2 linked regions of the Thiocapsa rosea genome follow. The protein of the gene in region 2 interacts with the protein of the main gene of each other region in a pairwise test. Links are inferred from orthologs where the notes say so. Each region holds a gene or a part of one and is shown on either strand. Other genes may lie near its edges.

Region 1 (5,502 bases), 2.1 Mb from region 2 along the record:
TCCGCATCACGTCCACGATGCTCTTGGTCTGGAAGTAGAGCACCTGGTCGGCAAAGACGACCGGCTCGCCGAGCAACTGGAAGGTGAGGGCGGTGATGCGTGCATCGACCTCGATCATGGGCGTGGCGAGTCCGCCGACGAGCAGGAGGAAGGTCGCGCCGACGAGTGCGAAGAGCAGGGCCGGGGCGAGCCGATCGGTCGTCCCGTCAGAGGCTTTCCCACGGGGGGCACCCCCAATGAGCGAGACCATGAACACCAAGGCCGTCAGCCCGATCACCGCCCCGAGCTGTTGTTGGATCCGGGGCTGAAGCTCACCGATCTCGGTTACGATCAGGCGTGAGCAGGCATCGACATCCGCACAGCCATAACCCACCAAGACGGCCTCCAACGGTCGTCGATCGGTTCCGGCACCGCTCGAGGCCACGGCATCGCGAAGCAGCACCTGCAACCGCGCCTTGATCTGCTCCTTCACACCGGGCACGGAGAGTTGTTCGACGAAGGCATCGGCGTACTCGGGCACACGATCGCGCAGGCGCGCGACATCCAGCAGCAGATCCTGCAAACCCTGCTGCAGGACGCCTTGGAGCTGGTTCAGCCAGCTTCCGCCGGGGTCCGGACGGCGCTGCGCGAGATTGCGCTCGATCTCGCGGATCAGGGTGTCCAGCAATTGGGTCACGGCCTGCGTCACCTGTGCCCGACTGTCCTCGGTGAGATCCAGCTCGTCGACCCGCTTCTCCAGGATCTCCCCGATCCGCGCGACCCAGACGTCGGCATCCAACAGCCCGTAGCGGACATGGTGGATCTCGGCAAGATCCGTCTTCAGGACCTTCACGCGATTCAAATCGCCGATCAGGCCGACCATCAACCAGCCGGCGCCGATCAGCAGCGCGACGGCGAGGATCTGTCGAACGCGGTGCCCGGTCTGCATCAGCCCACCGCCGCCAGACGCGGACGTTGCGTCTCGGTTTGCGCGACCGGCAGGGGCGAGCGTTCGTAGACAACCTTCACCGCATCGCCCCCGAGGAGCTGTCGCAGACGTTTCAGCAGGGCATCGGCCGGCTCGACACGCCAAGCGTCGCCGAGCACCAGCTCGCCTGCGGCCCCCGGGCGACGATAGCGCAGACGGACCGGAAGATCCCCGTCGCGAAAGGCCGCGAGTGCGGCGCGCAAGGCATCGAGCCGGGCGAGTCCCTCGGCATGGGCGGCGGGGTCCGAGAGATCCAGGATCAGCCCCAGATGATCGGCCATGCTCGCCCGCGCCTGCTCGAAGGTCCGCACGTCGTCGGCACGCAAGGACCAGCTGTCGCGGTATTCGTCGAAATTGAGTACCCCGGAGATCTGCAGGATCTGATCCGGCACCAGCAGATGACGCAACTGCTCGTAGAGCTCGGAGAAGACCGTGATCTCGATGCGCCCCGTGCGATCGTCGAGCACCACCGAGCCCATGCGCCCGCGCGGTGTCTTGCCGTGACGCACCGAGACCACGAGACCGGCGACGCTGCGCTTCTCGCGATCGCGCCGGTCGCGCCGACCCAGCTCGCGATCCGTCTCCAAGAGCTTGGCGATCCGGCTGACCGCCATCGCCTGGAGCTCCGACTCGTAGCGATCGATCGGATGGCCTGTCAGATAGAGCCCGAGTGTCTCCTTCTCGCCCGCCAGACGTTGTTCGTCTTCCCAGTCGACACGGACCTCGGTCGCGAGCTGGGGATCGGGCTCGGGCGAGGCGACCGGCTCCAGCGCACCGAAGAGATCGGCTTGGCCGGCCGCCCGGGTCGCATGATGCTGCTCGGCGAGCTTCAGCGCCAAGGGCAGCTCGGCCATCAGGGTTGCGCGGTTCGGCCCCAGCTCGTCGAGTGCACCGGCGCGGACCAGGGCCTCGAGGACGCGTCGGTTGGCCTTGTGCAGATCGATCCGCCGACAGAAATCCCACAGATCGCGGAAGGGGCCCTCGGCCGTGCGTGTCGCGATGATCGCCTCGATCGCACCCTCTCCGACCCCCTTGATGGCGCCCATGCCGTAGATCACGGTGCGCGGATCGGCGACGGTGAAGCGGTAGGCGGAGCGATTCACCGCCGGCGGCTCGACCCGCAGACGCAGCGCGCGACACTCCTCGATCAGGGTCACCACCTTGTCGGTGTTGTCCATATCCGCACTCAGCACCGCCGCCATGAAGGCCGCCGTGTAGTGCGTCTTCAGCCAGAGGGTCTGATAGCTGACCAGTGCATAGGCGGCCGAATGTGACTTGTTGAAGCCGTAACCTGCAAATTTATCCATTAAGTCAAAGATATAGGTCGCAACGTTGCCGTCGACCCCACGCGCGACCGCCCCTTCCTCGAAGATGGCGCGCTGCTTGTCCATCTCGGACTGCTTCTTTTTGCCCATCGCCCGGCGCAGCAGGTCGGCGCCGCCGAGCGAATAGCCGGCGAGCACCTGGGCGATCTGCATCACCTGCTCTTGATAGAGGATGATGCCGTAGGTCGGCTTGAGGATAGGCTCCAGATCCGGGTGCGGATAGGCGACCTCCGCGCGGCCGTGCTTGCGATTGATGAAGTCGTCGACCATGCCCGACTGCAGTGGGCCGGGGCGAAAGAGCGCCACCAGCGCGGTGATATCGCCGAAGCTGTCGGGCTGGAGCTTCTTGATCAGCTCCTTCATGCCGCGCGACTCCAGCTGGAAAACAGCGGTGGTCTCGCAGCGTTTGAGCAGCGCGAAGGCCTCGGTATCCTGCGGCTCGATCCGCTCGATATCGATCGGCGCCTCGCCGGCCTCGCGACGCAGCGCGTTCACCGTCTTGAGCGCCCAATCGATGATGGTCAGGGTGCGCAGACCCAGGAAGTCGAACTTGACCAGTCCGACCTGCTCCACGTCGTCCTTGTCGAACTGGGTGACCAGGTTTTCCCCGCCCTGCTCGCAGTAGAGCGGTGCGAAGTCGGTCAGCTTGGTCGGTGCGATCACCACGCCGCCGGCATGCTTGCCGGCATTGCGGGTCAGACCTTCGAGCTTGCGGGCCATGTCGATCAGGGTCCGGATCTCTTCGTCGTCCTCGTAGGCGGCCTTCAGATCGTCGCTCTCGGCGAGCGCCTTCTCCAGGGTCATGCCCAGCTCGAAGGGCACCATCTTGGCGACCCGGTCGACGAATCCGTAGGGATGGCCCATCACGCGCCCGACATCGCGCACCACCGCCTTGGCCGCCATGGTGCCGAAGGTGATGATCTGGGACACGGCCTCGCGACCGTACTTCCCGGCGACATAGTCGATGACCCGGTCGCGGCCTTCCATGCAGAAGTCGACGTCGAAGTCGGGCATGGAGACGCGCTCGGGATTCAGGAACCGCTCGAACAGCAGATCGTGCTCGATCGGGTCCAGATCCGTGATCTTCAGAGCATAGGCGACCAGCGAGCCCGCGCCCGAGCCGCGTCCCGGTCCGACCGGAATGCCTTGCGCCTTGGCCCATTGAATAAAGTCCGCGACGATCAGGAAGTAGCCGGTGAAGCCCATCTGGATGATGACGGACAGCTCGAGGTCGAGCCGTTCGATGTAGGGTCGGCGCTGCTCGGCGAGGTCCGGCGACTCCGGGTCCAGGATCCGCTGCAGGCGTTCGTCGAGCCCGACCCGGGATGCCTCGGCAAAATAGCTGTCCATCGTCATCCCGTCCGGGACCGGGAAATCCGGCAGGAAGTTCTTCCCGAGTGTGAGCTCCAGGTTGCAGCGCTTGGCGATCTCGACCGAGTTCTCCAGCGCCTCGGGCAGATCGGCGAAGAGCTCGGCCATCTCCGCGGGGCTGCGCAGCGACTGCTCGGCACTGTAGCGGCGCGGACGGCGCGGGTCGTCCAGCGTGCGCCCTTCGTGGATACAGACCCGGACCTCGTGGGCCTCGAAGTCCTCGGGATGGAGGAAGCGTACGTCGTTGGTCGCCACCACCGGCACGCCCAATCGGATGGCGAGATCCACGCTGGCCTCCACCAGCGCCTCCTCTTGCTCGCGCCCGGTCCGCACCAGCTCCAGGTAAAAGCGGTCGCCGAAGACCGCGAGCCACTCCGCAAGCCGTCGCTCGGCGGCATCGCGATGCCCGTTCAGCAGCAGTTGGGCGACATCGCCCTGCGGCCCGCCCGAAAGCGCGATCAGCCCCTCCGCAGCGGACGCGATCCAGTCGCGCTCCACGTGCGGCACCCCGAGATGCTGTCCCTCCACATAGGCGCGCGAGATGAGCCGCGTGAGATTGCGATAGCCGATCGCATCCTGAACGAGCAGCACCAGACGGTGGGGCTTGTTCGCGTCCTCCGGGTTGCGCACCAGGAGGTCGGCCCCCGCGATCGGCTTGAGTCCGGCCGCGACCGCGGCCTTGTAGAAGCGCACCAAGGCGAAGAAGTTGCATTGATCCGTGATGGCGACCGCTGGCATCCCCAGCTCGGCGACGCGCTTGACCAACGGCTTGACCCGCACCAGTCCGTCGACCAGGGAATACTCGGAATGCAGATGCAGATGGACGAAGCTGGGATCCACGGGTGTCCTGATTCGGGAGTCGAAGATGGCGGCGGGGGATGCCGGGCGCCTAGTCTACCCGCCTACCCCTGTCGCGCCGATTCGGAAAAACAGATCGGATCCGGGATCCGGGTCGGGATCCTCGACAGGGGCGAGCGTCGCCGCGGTCTGTCGTTCCCGCCCCGTTCGGGAGCGACCGCAACGCCGCGCTTACAGCAGCTCTGATTTTGCGGACTTTTTACGGGAGGCCAGGCAGAGGAAACGGACAGTGTCCATCGATCAATCGTCGGTTCGGATGTCCTCGTGTATGCAGGTCGCGTCGGTCGCTCGAAAGTGAGGCCGACGGTCGTCGCGAAGCGTCGACTCCCCCGGGAGAGACGACTTGCAGTCGTCCTCTTCCTACTTGCCCCGCCGGCCAAGATCGCGCAAGCTCGTTGTGCTCCTTACGCAGCATCAACTGATTGGATGCGCGGAGCATCGCCCGGCCAATGGGCCCGGCGCGGATTGAAACCTCGTACTGCATCTGGTTGACCTGGCATTTGTAAAGCATCGCCGGGCCAATAGGCCTGGCGCGGATTGAAACATTTCAGGCCGTGTAAAACAGGCGAAATCGCCCGTGTCGCCCGGCCATTTGGCCGGGCGCGGGAGCGCGATCAAACTCGGCGACGGCGGCACAGAAAGCGGGAACCAGGCATCAGTAAGGCCGAAGGCCGTAGGTCGGTGAAGGGGACGAACGGATAATTGTTGGAGGACGCATGCTTGGCCTGACCTTACGCGATGAGTTCAAGGGCCGCCGCCTGAAAGGCACCGCCATATCCAAGAGGACGGCAACCGCTTCATCTTCCGCGAGGATGAGAATCCCCGCGCCAAGCTGATCGCCAGTGCCCGCAACGACAAGCTCTTTCAACAGGGCGAGGACAGCACGCATCTCTCCAAGGAAATCCGCTATGTCCTGGAAGGCGGGGGCGGGCTCGACCTGCCATACCTCGAACACGCCTGGACCCTCTGCTCGGCGCCGAT
Region 2 (4,232 bases):
CCGTTCCGCCGATCTCGACCATGGCCACGTCCGCACCTTCGGCACCTAGACGGATCGCCTGCTTGATCTCGTCGGTGATGTGCGGGATGACCTGAACGGTGCGCCCGAGATAATCGCCGCGGCGCTCCTTGCGGATGACGCTCTCGTAGATCTGGCCGGTCGTGAAGTTGTTGTTGCGACCCATCGGGGTGCGTAGGAAGCGCTCGTAGTGGCCCAGATCGAGGTCGGTCTCGGCCCCGTCGTCGGTCACATAGACCTCGCCGTGCTGGAACGGACTCATGGTGCCCGGATCCACATTGATGTAGGGATCGAGCTTGATCATGGTGATCCGCAGGCCGCGAGCCTCCAACAGCGCCCCGAGAGACGCCGAAGCGATGCCTTTACCGAGCGACGAGACGACACCGCCGGTGATGAAAATAAACTTGGTCATGGGGGTAGAGGAGGCAGTCGAGGGCAGTGGCCCGGATCCGCCGACAAGCTACCAAAAACCCCGCAACTGCTCAATGCGAATGCCGCCGATCGGCCACTCGGAAGGGCTCGACGCGACCAGGTCCGGCGGTTCCGCGGAGGCCGACTCCGTGTACGCGCGCGACCTTCACAAAACCCGAGGAGGTGTTTTATAGTCGGGTTGGTTTCGCAAAGGACGAAACACACCTTCTCGGCTTTGCAGGCGCTCGATAAGATCGGGCGCCGACGCAGCGGCCTTGATCGATGTTTGACCTAAGAAGATGAGCAGAAACACAGGAGCGTCAACAATGCGTCAGTCAGCAAAATTGATGAGTGCAGCCGCCATCGCAGCGGCCGCCGCCTTCGCCGTGAGCCCGGCGCAAGCCTGGTGGGGTGGACCGGGTTGGGGTGGCCCTGGCTACGGTGGTTACGGACCCGGCTACGGCTCCGGCCTCGGCGACATGTTCGGCGATATGCTCGGCGACGGATGGGGTGACTTCAACATGAACATGAGCGGCGGCGGCCGCGGTTACGGCCGCGGTCGTGGCTACGGAAGCGGTTACGGACGCGGTTACGGCTATCCGGGGTACGGCTACGGTTACCCCGGGTACGGTTATGGCTATCCCGGTTACGGCGCACCCTTCTACGGCGTGCCTTATGCCGCTCCATACGCCGCGCCCGCTGCCCCCGCGACCGGCGAAGCGAAGTAAGCCATACGCAGATTCGGTAGGCTCGCGTCAAGGCCGCGCCCGCGAGGGCGCGGCCTTTTTTACGCGTCGAGGTCGACCGGATGACAAGAAGATAATCTTCGCTTGATCCAGATCAAGCGACGGTTCAAAATCTGTCGACCGAAGATCGAGGGGCGATGCCGTGAGCCACCATAAAGTCATCTCGCTGGAGACTATTCGCATCGCCTGCAGGAACTGTTCCCTGTCGTCGCTTTGCTTGCCCATGGGCCTTGCACCGGATGATGTCGAGCGACTCGACGAGATCGTCAAACGCACGCGTCCGCTCCACCGGGGTGATTTCCTGTTTCGCGACGGAGACCGATTTCGCTCGCTCTACGTCGTGAAGACCGGCTCGGTGAAGACCTTCGCACCCAGCCCCGAGGGCGGCGAGCAGGTGCTGGGCTTTCATCTCCCCGGCGAGGTCATCGGACTGGATGCCATCGACAAGGACATCCACGCCTGCTCGGCAAAGGTGCTTGAGACATCCGCCATCTGCGAGCTCCCGTTTACGCGGCTCGAAGAGCTGACCGCAACCATCCCCAGCCTGCAGCATCAGATGTTCCGACTGCTCAGCAAAGAGATCGGACACGACACGGATATGCTCTTGCTGCTCGGCAAGAAGAATGCCGAAGAGCGGCTCGCCGCCTTCCTGCTCAGCTTGTCGAAGCGTCTGCACAAACGCGGGCTGTCCGCGACGGACTTCTATCTGAGCATGTCCCGGCATGAGATCGGCAATTATCTGGGGCTCGCCGTCGAGACCGTCAGCCGACTCTTCACGCGCTTCCAAGACGACGGCCTGATGAATGTCGACCGCAAGCACATCCAATTGCTCGACGTGGGCATGCTGGAGTCGCTGGTGGGCGGCGCCGGGCAGAATCGGCGCCAACAGCAGCAGAGCTAAACTGCGCCCGGTGAGATGTGAGATATCGGTCGTATTGGATCGGCCCCGGAGCGACCAAGCACCCCGGAGTCGGCGCAGTTTAGGCGTCATCCTTCCACGCGAAGCCAAAGACAACCCTCGGCACTCGCGGCCTGGATGGCCATGAGGCGCTCGGCGTGTGCGTCGAGCGCTGCTTGGTCGGCTCGAATCACGCGAAGTCTGGGCCGACTCGGATCCAGTCGGCCGCGCTGCCGAGCGTCCGGCCCTGCATGAGACGGCGTCGCGACCTCCTCCCCGAGACTCAAGGCCACCTGCCCGCCGGTCATGGCGAGATAGACATCCGCCAGGATCTCGGCATCGAGCAGAGCGCCGTGCAGGTCGCGATGGCGATGATCCACGCCGTAGCGCTTGCACAAGGCATCGAGGCTGTTGCGCTGCCCCGGATGGATGCGCCGAGCCATGAGCAGCGTGTCCGTCACCTCGCACAGGTCCGGGATCCGCGGTGCTTCGGCGTTCCAGCCGGCAATCTCGCGATCGAGAAACCCGAGATCGAAGGCCGCGTTGTGGATGATCAGCTCGGCCCCTTCCACGTAGTCCAGAAAGCCCTCGGCAATCTCGGCGAAGCGCGGCTTATCGGCGAGAAAGGCGTTGGTGATCCCGTGCACGTCGGAAGCGCCCGCATCGATCTGCCGATCCGGCTGAAGATAGCGATGGAAGTTGTTTCCGGTCAGGCGCCGGTCGATCAGCTCGACACAGCCGATCTCGATGATGCGATGGCCAGCCTGTGGATCGAGACCCGTGGTCTCGGTATCGAGCACGATCTGTCTCATTATAAACCGCGTCCAGAATGAAACCCGCCGGGTTGCAGGCAAGCGAGTCCCCGCGGACTCCAAATGCCTCGGACCTGACGCGGTTTAAAAAAGGAAAATTTGAACATCTGAATCGCGTCTGCGCCGACGCAATCCGAATCACGCGACGCTGAGTCGACGCGAAAACCGCGCATGTCATGCCGGACGCGATTCAGCCCCGATCCCGCGATTCGCCAGCTTATCCGCACGCTCGTTCTCGGCATGACCGGCGTGGCCCTTGACCCACTTCCAACGCACCTGATGAGCGCCGATGGCGCAATCCAGACGTTCCCAGAGGTCGCGATTCTTGACCGGCTTACGATCGGCCGTCTGCCAGCCGTTGCGTTTCCAACGCGGCATCCATTCCTCGACACCGCGCTTGACGTATTGAGAGTCGGTGACGATCTCTAGACAGGTCGGACGCTTCATGGCCTCCAGCGCCATGATGACCGCCATCAGCTCCATGCGGTTGTTGGTGGTCGCGCGCTCGCCGCCGCAGAGTTCCTTTTCGACCTCCCCCCATCGCAGCAGGACACCCCACCCCCCGGGTCCCGGATTGCCCTTGCAGGCACCGTCGGTATAGGCGCGCACGCAATCAGGCATGACCGGCCCTGCGTGTCGTCGGCTCAGCAGCACCGCCGCGCAACAGCGACCGCCCCCAAGCCGGGCGCAGCGGCGTCAAGGTCGCCACGCGTTTGACGGCCCGGATCAAATAGACACCACCCAGGATCGGCCAGAGGCGCCGACCCAAGGTGTCGAATGCCGCACAGCTCGGCCCCAAGGCGCGCCGGAACGGCGGCCGAAACATGATGTGCTCGCGAAGCTCGATATCGAAACCCAACACGGACAACCAATCCTCGATTTGATAAGCAGTGCGGAAACGCCCGCACCAAGGGACCTGCGTACCGGAGCCGTGCAGCAGCGACCAGAGGCCCCAGGCACTGAGTGCGTTGAAGCCCAGCACGATCACCCGCCCCTCCGGGATCAGAACGCGCTCGACCTCGCGCAGCACCGCTTGGGGATCGGGCGAGAAATCCAGGGTATGCGGCAGCAGGAGTGCGTCGATCGAATCGCTCGCTAGCGGCAGGCGGCTCGGCAATCCGACGATCTCGCGCCCAGCGTGACCGGAGGGCTGCTCGCAGGGCATCAGGATACGATGGCGGATCCGGCTCGAGGCCATCGCGTCTCGAAAGCTCTCGGTCACGCCGATCTGGACCAGGTAATAGCCAAAGGTGTCGCTCAGCAGCCGCTGAACGCACGCGCTCTCGAGCGCCGCCACCTCGGCTCCGAGCGGCGACCGGTACCAGTCTTGTAGTTCTGCCAGGGGTG

What was found. Proteins that work in one complex are often made in the same cells at the same time.
Region 1: the proteins of dnaQ (region 2) and dnaE interact in binary tests that used the Escherichia coli proteins (3 or more experiments, as listed by UniProt). The link is inferred for Thiocapsa rosea from one-to-one orthologs.

The regions. Positions count from the first base shown.
Region 1 is NZ_RBXL01000001.1:667,662-673,163, reverse strand. What follows is about bases 728-4,812. They hold dnaE (DNA polymerase III subunit alpha), read right to left. Parts: upstream 4,504-4,812; coding sequence 928-4,503; downstream 728-927. Other genes in these bases: BDD21_RS02960 (paraquat-inducible protein A), read right to left, coding at 728-928. In the rest of the region: more of BDD21_RS02960, read right to left, coding at 1-727; BDD21_RS02950 (hypothetical protein), read right to left, coding at 5,177-5,502. UniProt on the Escherichia coli protein: DNA polymerase III is a complex, multichain enzyme responsible for most of the replicative synthesis in bacteria. This DNA polymerase also exhibits 3' to 5' exonuclease activity. The alpha chain is the DNA polymerase catalytic subunit.
Region 2 is NZ_RBXL01000001.1:2,777,854-2,782,085, reverse strand. The notes cover bases 1,025-3,839. They hold dnaQ (DNA polymerase III subunit epsilon), read right to left. Parts: upstream 2,886-3,839; coding sequence 2,163-2,885; downstream 1,025-2,162. Other genes in these bases: BDD21_RS12335 (class I SAM-dependent methyltransferase), read right to left, coding at 3,499-3,839; rnhA (ribonuclease HI), read right to left, coding at 3,060-3,506; fnr (fumarate/nitrate reduction transcriptional regulator Fnr), read left to right, coding at 1,318-2,076; BDD21_RS12355 (sulfur globule family protein), read left to right, coding at 1,025-1,157. Outside these bases: BDD21_RS12360 (CTP synthase), read right to left, coding at 1-430; more of BDD21_RS12355, read left to right, coding at 756-1,024; more of BDD21_RS12335, read right to left, coding at 3,840-4,232. UniProt on the Escherichia coli protein: DNA polymerase III is a complex, multichain enzyme responsible for most of the replicative synthesis in bacteria. The epsilon subunit contain the editing function and is a proofreading 3'-5' exonuclease.